2 regions of the Cellvibrio fibrivorans genome follow, and region 2 is predicted to be linked to the other one. Evidence: predicted binding sites of a transcription regulator. Region 2 holds the regulator's gene; the other holds the start of a gene.
The links. Region 2 encodes PhoB, which activates phosphate uptake and scavenging genes when phosphate is short. Its sites were predicted from a motif close to TGTCATAAANNTGTAACA; they were not measured.

Region 1 (4,429 bases), on a different contig from region 2:
TTTCAATTGCAACTCAGTGCGCAGGCTGATGAGTTCATTCATGACTTGATTCATCGCTTCCAGCGCATTTTTGCCCAGCGCAGGATTAGACGAGTGGCCACTTTGGCCGCGCACACGCACGGCTTCCATCATAATGCCTTTGTGCATACGAATCGGCACTAAGCCTGTGGGTTCACCAATCACTGCATAGCGCGGTGTTGCGCCGGGAATTCCTGTTTTTGCCAGGGCGCGGGCACCGCTCATGCTGCTCTCTTCGTCGGCGGTGGCGAGTACGATGAGCGGGTGTTTAAACGTTTGATCGATATAGGGTTTCACGGCTTCGATAATGACCGGAAAAAAACCTTTCATATCGGTGGCGCCCAAGCCGTAGAGCTTGCCGTCTTTTTCTGTGAGTATGAATGGGTCAGATTGCCAGCGATCGGCGTCGTACGGAACGGTATCGCTGTGGCCAGCCAGTACCAGTCCGCCATCGCCGCTACCGAGGGTGGCAACCAAATTGGCTTTACTGGACTGCGCCAGTGGCATTACCTGGGTGTTAAAACCCAAATCGGCAAAACAGTTGGCGAGATAGTCGATCACCTTTTGGTTGCTCATATCCCATTCGGGCACAGCGCAGCTGACCGATGGCAGTGCCACCAGCTGTTGCAGGTGATCTTGGTAACGCTTGAAATCAACACTCATGGTTCGACTCAATAAAGGCTTGGGCTCATCGAAATACTAACGGGCTGTTATCGGCGATTGCACGGGAAATTGCAAGCGCAGAGCAATAAATCCCCCTGCAAAAAAAGCCCGGGTAGTTTCCTGCCCGGGCTGTTTGCTTTAGTCCTGGCAGTCAGCTAAACAGTGCTTGGAGAACGTAGAAGAAAAGAATCGACAGTCCAGCACCAGCGGGTAGGGTGATGACCCAGGAGGCAAAAATACCGCCGATCACGCTGATATTGAGTGCGCCTATACCGCGCGCCAGACCCACGCCCAACACCGCGCCGACTAGCGTATGGGTAGTGGAGATGGGCAGCCCCGCACCTGAAGCGATCACCACAGTGGCTGCGGCAGACATCTCGGCAGCAAAACCGCGGCTGGGAGTAAGTTCAGTAATTTTTTTGCCGATGGTCAGCATCACTTTGTAGCCGTAGGTTGCCAAGCCGATCACAATACCGAAAGCCCCCAATAACAGGACCCAGGATTCAACCGGTGCTTTGGCTTCAACCGCACCTGATTTGATTACGCTGATCACTGCTGCCACCGGGCCGACGGCGTTAGCGACATCGTTGGAGCCGTGGGCGAAGGCCATAGAGCAGGCGGTGAAAATCATGAGCACGCCGAAGACCCGCTCTACACTGGCGAAGCGGCTGTTTTTGTCCGCGGCCGCATCTTGTTTGATGCGGCTGAGCAAATAGATACCAATTGCCGCTACCAGCGCACCTATCCCAGCAGCAATCACCACCGCCTCTAAAAAGCTGAATTCGATTTGGCGTTCCCGCAAAACGTATTTCAGCCCCTTGAGGATAGTCACCATCGAGAGGAAAAAGCCGACCGCAAACATGTAATAGGGAATGTAATGTTTGGCATTGGCGAAGGGGTCTTCAGTATTCAGTATCAGGAACTGTACTGAGCGGAAAATCCAGAAGGACAGGACGCCTGCCATCACCGGGGTGATCACCCAACTGCCCACTATGCCCCATACCGCGCTCCATTGGACGGCATCGACCGAGATGCCCACCGCCGCAAAGCCAATAATGGCGCCCACAATGGAGTGGGTAGTGGAGACCGGCCAGCCCAGCATACTGGCAATCAGCAGCCAGCTACCGGCGGCCAGCAGTGAAGCGAGCATGCCGTAGACAAACAAGTCCGGGTTTTTGGCCATCACCTCCATTTCGACTAGGCCGCTGCGGATGGTTTCGGTCACTTCGCCACCGGCGAGATAAGCGCCGGCAAATTCAAACACCATGGCGATGCAGATTGCCTGTTTCATCGTGAGTGCGCGTGCGCCTACTGATGTGCCCATCGCATTGGACACATCATTAGCGCCTATACCCCAAGCCATAAATAGCCCGAATACACAGGCCAAAATAAACAGCAGCTGGCTGTATTCGGCAAATAAATTCATGGTGGATTTCCCTGATTAAGACGCCTTAGCGCGCCAGCAGCAACTGCAGGCGGCCGCCCACATCATGGGCGCGGTTAGCGATGTCACCCACCCAGTCGATGATGTTGTAGAGGAACATCACATCGACCGGCGGCAGCTGCGCCTCCAGTGCAAAGAGCGATGTGCGCACGCCAATTTCGAGGTGGTCGGTCTTCTCTTCCAGGTCGTCCAACTCTTTAATCATGTTCTCCACCACTGCCAGTTCGCGCCCGCTAAAACCGCTTTCGAGCAATTCATCCAGCTCGTTGATGGCGATCAACGCCTGTTCGGCTGCCGCGACGCTGGCGCGCACAAACTCATTCACCTGCTCCTTCATGCTCGTCGGGATAGTCATGCGGCGGCCCATGATGATGCCCGCAATGTCTTTGGCGCGGTTAGGGATGCGATCCTGCATGGTCAGGAGTTCGAGCAAATCGGTACGCGGTACCGGCAAGAACAGGCTTTTGGGGAGATGCAGGCGCAGTTGCTTTTTGATCTCGTCGGCCTGATGTTCGAATTGCACCACGCGTTGTTGGATCTCGCTGGCGCGCGGCCAATCGTCGCTGGTTACCGCCTCGAAAAAGCGGGTCAACTCGGCAGCCGCTTGCACCGCCAGCGCCATATGTTCCTGCATAGGCTTGATGGGCGAGCGGCCGAACAGGTTTGACAGGTTTGCAAAAGGCATCAATTACCCCCTCCGGTAAAAAGTGCGTGCAGTATAGAAAGATCGCCCTTCAGGGTCACGCGGCTTTGTTACATTTTTATGACAGAATCGTGACCGTTTTTTTTGAGTGTGAACCAGGTGCAGGCGCGCTGGCAGTGGCTGTTCAATTCCGCAACTAGAGCCTAGCTGCCGCAGGGCGAAATACCAGCTTGCGCGCTACTGGGCAGACGCTTGGCGTGCGAGGCGTTACAATCCCCTGAACTCAAATCAATAAACAGGAACAATAAGATGGCGCAGGTGTTGGATCGGGTATTGGATTTGCGTGGATTGATTCAGGATCTGGTCGCCGACGGGCGCATGAAGCAGGTCGATGCCAATATGCTGCTTGGTGCCTCGCGCACCCGAGAGCAGGCCATCATGCATCCGCTCGCTTATATCGCCACCCAAAATCTGGACGATGTTCAGCGTCCTGGCAAGAGCCTTGATGGCGATACCCTCACCGAATGGCTCGCTACTAAGGCGCGCCTGCCGCTATTCCACATCGATGCGATGAAAATCGATGTCGCCAAATGCACCGAGGTGATGAGTTACGCTTTCGCCAAACGTCACGGCATCCTCTGCGTCAAAGTCGAGTCAGATCATGTCGTTATCGCCTGTACCCAGCCATTTATGGCGGGCTGGGAGCCGCAAGTGGAGCATGTGGCGCGCCGGGCGGTGAAACGGGTGGTCGCTAACCCGGCCGATATCGAGCGCTTTATGGTGGAGTTTTACACCCTCGCGCGCTCTGTCTCCGGCGCCAGTGGGGCGACGGCGGCCTCAGCGATCACCAATTTTGAGCAGCTGGTCGAGCTTGGCAAAGCCAGCGATCCAGATGCGAATGACCAGCATATCGTCAAGATCGTGGACTGGTTGCTGCAATACGCCTATGACCAACGTGCATCGGATATTCATATAGAGCCGCGTCGGGAGGTGGGACGTATCCGCTTCCGCATTGACGGTGTCCTGCATTACGTCTACGAACTACCTGCCAATGTGTCCACCGCCGTAACCAGCCGCTTCAAGGTGTTGGCGCGCATGGATATCGCCGAAAAACGCAAGCCGCAGGATGGCCGAATCAAAACCCGGCGCAGCGATGGCAGTGAAATCGAACTGCGTATGTCCACTTTGCCAACTGCTTTTGGCGAAAAACTGGTGATGCGGATTTTCGATCCGGAAGTGCTGCTGCGCAGTTTTGCCGATTTGGGCTTGGTGGGTGACGACTATGCACGCTGGTACTCCATGCTCACCCGCCCCAACGGGATTTTGCTGGTCACCGGCCCGACCGGGTCCGGCAAGACGACCACGCTCTACTCATCGCTACGGCAGGTCGCCACCGATGAAGTGAACGTCAGCACGATTGAAGACCCCATCGAAATGGTAGAGGAGCGCTTCAATCAGACGCAGGTGCACCACAAGATTGGGCTGGATTTCGCCGCCGGTATCCGCAGCCTGATGCGGCAAGACCCGGATATCATCATGGTGGGCGAGATCCGCGACCTGGAAACCGCGCAGATGGCAGTGCAAGCCGCGCTCACCGGTCACCTGGTGCTATCGACCGTGCACACCAATGACGCGCCATCAACTGTCGCGCGGATGCTGGA
Region 2 (4,429 bases):
GCTGACTCGTGGATTTGTTCCAGATCAGACCACTTCAATGGTGCCGCACCAGGGTTAAAACCTTCTTTGGTAATGTAGTAACGAAAGTAAGAAGTCTTATGTGGTGCAGTGTTAGTCCATACGAAAGCCAGAGGACCAGCAGTTACAGTGGTTGCATTCCAGTCGTTGCGAGCCAGGTTAAGGCCGTTGTTACTGGCCATATTAGCGCTACACAGCTTGCCATCGGGAATCAGAGCCTGGTGATTGTCGTTAGCGCCACCGATACCGATAGATTGTGGTTCATATTGGCTGGCATTACCGCCTGCAGAAGCAGCAACACACGCAGGTGAGCTGGCGCCGCCTTGTGCACTGGTACAGAAAAAAGCACGGCTTTTTGGTGAAGATACATAACCGTGTGCAAACGCTTGGCTGGCAAGCAAGAGCGAACCCATTACTACAGCGGAAATACCGCACGCTTTCATTGTCTTTTTCACTTTCAATCTCCGGGAAACTTATTGTTGGTTAGATGCCGGTGCGGCACCTTGGAGTGATGCTCGTTATCCATACATGCAAAGTGATTTGGCGTGGCGCCAAGATCATTCCATAGGTATCGAGTCTAAAATGACAACGTTGTATTGGCGAGTCCGACTTTCAGTTTGGAGGGTAATATTTTGCGATGCAGGTTTGATTTTTGGAAAATTTTCAGATGAAAACGAAATAAAAAGTTCGAATATTATTTTGACGTCAAATTCATGTGCTTTTTATCCCGAATGACAACGTTAGACTCGATTTCTCAATGAGGCAGCGGGAACACACAGATAAACATACTGCCCTTGCCCGGCTCGCTGGTAATTTTCAACTCCGCCTCATGACGCATCAGTACATGTTTGACAATCGCCAAGCCCAAACCGGTACCGCCGGTGCTGCTGTTGCGACTGGCATCGACGCGATAAAAGCGCTCGGTCAAACGCGGGATATGCATAGCTTCGATGCCCGGTCCGTTATCGCTGACCGATACATAGAAGTGTTTCTGGTCTTGCCAGAGCAGCACACTTACCTTGCCCTCATTGGGTGTGTATTTGATCGCGTTGATGACCAAATTGGAGAAGGCGCTGTGCAGCTCTTTCTCATTGCCCAATAACAACAAGGGTTTGGTGGTGTTGTTGCAGATCAGCGTCAGCTGCTGCTCTTTATCCTTGCTCAGCACTTCCGCTTCACTTTTGACGATGGTTAGCAGCTGCTCAATATTAATCGGTTTGTGGTTGTGCCCCGCTTCGGTCGTCTCCAGCTTGGACAGCACCAGCAAATCATTGATCAGCAGTGACATGCGTTTGGCTTGCTGTTGCATCTGCTGCAGGGGTTTATCCCAGCTGGGGGTGCTGTTGTTATCCGCAAGGGTCTCCACATAGCCATTGATTACAGTCAGCGGTGTGCGTAATTCGTGAGATACGTTGGCGACAAAGTCTTGCCGCATCTTTTCCAGATTGTGCAGCTGGGTCACATCGCGCACCACGATAAGCCGCTCCTGCTTGCCGAAGGGTGTGATTTGGAACTGCAGGTGTTTGGAGGGAAAGCGCGGCGAGGGTAGCTCCAGCGGTTCCTCGAAATTACCCTCTTCAAAATAGCTGACGAACTTGGGGTGGCGGATAAAGTTGATTACCGATTGCCCCTGGTCTTTAGTATGCAACGCCAGCATGCGGTGTGCTGCAGGGTTCCAGAAATCCAGATGGCCGCGCGCGTCGAGGATGATCAAGCCGTCTTTCAACGCTGAACTGATTTCCTGGATGCGGTTGATCACGGCCTGCAGGTTGTCTTTCTCGCCCCGCTGGTCGCGCTGCAACTGGTAGATATTGTCGAAAATCTGCCCCCAGATACCGCTCGCCTCGGGAGGGTGATCGGTTTCCTGACGCAACAGCCACTGGTTGAGGCGACGCATTTGCCAGAGCATCATCAAGATATAAATCGCACAGCCGATCAGCATCCAGAGCGCATAGTTATCGCTAAAGAAGCCAATCAAGCTGCAGATGGCGAGAATAATCAAAATACGCTGGAGTTCAGCGCTAAAACCTTTTAACAAGGGGGCCTCTCGATTCTAAATCCGTAGCCCTAGCCGACGAGCACTGCGCGACGCGCCGTAAATACATCCCTGTAGGCTCGTCTGCTAGGACTACTCACGAATAGTGTTATCAGGCTTCAATACGGGTAGAAAAACGATAGCCTGTACCGCGCACTGTCTGGATCAAATCTTCGTGGCCGTCGATAGTCAGCGCTTTGCGCAAGCGGCGGATATGCACATCCACCGTGCGCTCCTCCACATACACATTGCCGCCCCAGACGTGATCCAGCAACTGGCTGCGAGTATAAGCCCTTTCCTGATGGGTGAGAAAAAACTCCAGCAGGCGATATTCGGTCGGGCCCATATCCACTGACTGGTCATTGATGGTCACGCGGTGGCTGGCCGGGTCGAGACACAGGCCTTGCACCGTGATAGGGGCAGAGTTGATTTGCGGGTCAGCGCGGCGCAATACCGCTTTCAAACGCGCCACTAGTTCGCGTGGCGAGAAGGGTTTCGTGATGTAATCATCAGCGCCCACTTCCAGCCCCTGGATTTTGTTGTCTTCCTCACCTTTGGCGGTGAGCATGATGATGGGCGTGTTAGCAGTCACTTCATCGCGCTTCAAGCGGCGCGCGAGTTCGATGCCGCTGGTCCCTGGCATCATCCAATCGAGCAGGATCAGGTCGGGTTTTTCATCGATAATGATGCTGTGCGCATCCTGTGCGTTGCTCGCTTCCATGACTTGATACTCAGCCATTTCCAGCGCCACCCGCAGCATATCGCGAATTGCGGATTCATCGTCAACGATCAGTATTTTGCGACCAGTCATAAGTGTTCTGCCTGAAAAAACCACGGTGTGCCTCACAGGTTTGTGAAGCTATTGTTGCAGCTTATTAAATAAGTTCAGTGTTACACATTTATGACAGGTTGCAGGATATTTGGCTCCTAGCGAAAACTATAGTCCATAATAATCCCGGCAAAGACTGCTACACCCACCCAGTTATTATTGAGGAACGCTTTAAAGCAGGCTTCGCGCACGCGAAAGCGGATCAGCCACTGTTGGTAGATAAATAAACCGGCCGCTACCGCCAGACCGAGATAGTAAAAGCTGCCGAGCTCAAAGCGGTTGCCGACCAGCACCAGCGAATAGAGCGCCATGATTTGCAATACGCCGGTCATCAAGCGGTCTTGCTCGCCAAAAAGGATGGCGGTGGATTTGACGCCGATTTTCAGGTCGTCATCGCGGTCTACCATGGCGTAAAAAGTGTCGTAGGCGACGGTCCAAAGTACGACCGACAAGTAAATCAGCCACATTCCCTGATGCAATTCCCCTGCCTCTGCCGCATAGGCCATGGGTATGCCCCAAGCAAAGGCGGCACCCAGTACCACTTGCGGTAAATGGGTATGGCGCTTCATAAATGGGTAGCAGAAGGCGAGGATGAGGCCGCCGACCGACAACTTAATGGTTAGCGGGTCGGTAAACAGCACCAGCGCAAAGGCTATCAGGCAGAGTGTGATAAACAACCCAATCGCCTCACGGCTGGATACCGCACCCGTAGCCAGTGGCCGATCTTTAGTGCGCAGCACCTTGCCGTCGATCTTGCGGTCAGCGAAGTCGTTGATGACGCAGCCGGCGGCGCGCATCACTATCACCCCCAACACAAAAATCACCAGATTTTTAATGCTGGGCACGCCTTTGGCGGCGATCCATAAACTCCATAGTGTGGGCCAGAGCAACAGCAGTGTGCCAATCGGGCGATCCATGCGCGTCAAGCGCCAGTAACTGCCTGCTTTGTGCTTGAGTTGGGCGATAAAGCCAGCCTTTCCGCTATTTTTCGCTGCACGTTTGAGGATTTTTGCAGCATGGACATTCGCCCAGTCCGTGGCTGGTGTTGTTGGCTGATCACCAGTGTCAGGTGATGTAGGGCCAACAGGATCTACTGACGGTGCGATCAGTGCTGGATCCGGGACGGTAACTTTGGGTTTGCGCACCGCAGGTTTGGTGGTTGCTGCACTGGTTGCTTTTTTGAGCGTTATTTTGGCCGCGACTGGTTTGCCTTGAGCGGGTTTAGTCACTGTAGCTGCGGGTGCCTTAGCTGCTGCTTCGCTGGCAGCAGGTTTGGCGGCTTTCTTTGTCGCCGGTTTTGCCGCTGTTTTAGGTTTGGTGCTGGTGCCGCCGGCATCTGTCGGTGCAACCTTTTTCGTCGCCGGTTTTTTGGGCGCAGCAGCGGGTGGTTTTACATCGTCGGGATTTGTCATAGCCAAAACGCCGTTTTATTAAGGTTATCGGGGCAGGTGCAGCGTGAGCTGGGCGGCAAAGGCCGGTAAAAATACTTCGCTCACCAGCAGCGGCTTCTGCTGCAAGTAAAACATCGAGCGACGCCCCCAGAGTAA

Region 1: the regulator PhoB is predicted to act here: its motif matches at 2,877-2,894, upstream of J2X05_RS01350 (TIGR00153 family protein).

What each region holds. Positions count from the first base shown of each region.
Region 1 covers NZ_JAVDVX010000001.1:296,775-301,203, reverse strand. The annotation lists gene argE (acetylornithine deacetylase) at 1-681, opposite strand, end outside; gene J2X05_RS01355 (inorganic phosphate transporter) at 833-2,107, opposite strand; gene J2X05_RS01350 (TIGR00153 family protein) at 2,133-2,810, opposite strand; gene tfpB (type IV pilus assembly ATPase TfpB) at 3,078-4,429, shown strand, end outside.
Region 2 covers NZ_JAVDVX010000006.1:204,961-209,389, forward strand. The annotation lists gene J2X05_RS16280 (lytic polysaccharide monooxygenase auxiliary activity family 9 protein) at 1-473, opposite strand, end outside; gene phoR (phosphate regulon sensor histidine kinase PhoR) at 773-2,056, opposite strand; gene phoB (phosphate regulon transcriptional regulator PhoB) at 2,166-2,864, opposite strand; gene ubiA (4-hydroxybenzoate octaprenyltransferase) at 2,981-3,847, opposite strand; gene J2X05_RS16300 (chorismate--pyruvate lyase family protein) at 4,319-4,429, opposite strand, start outside.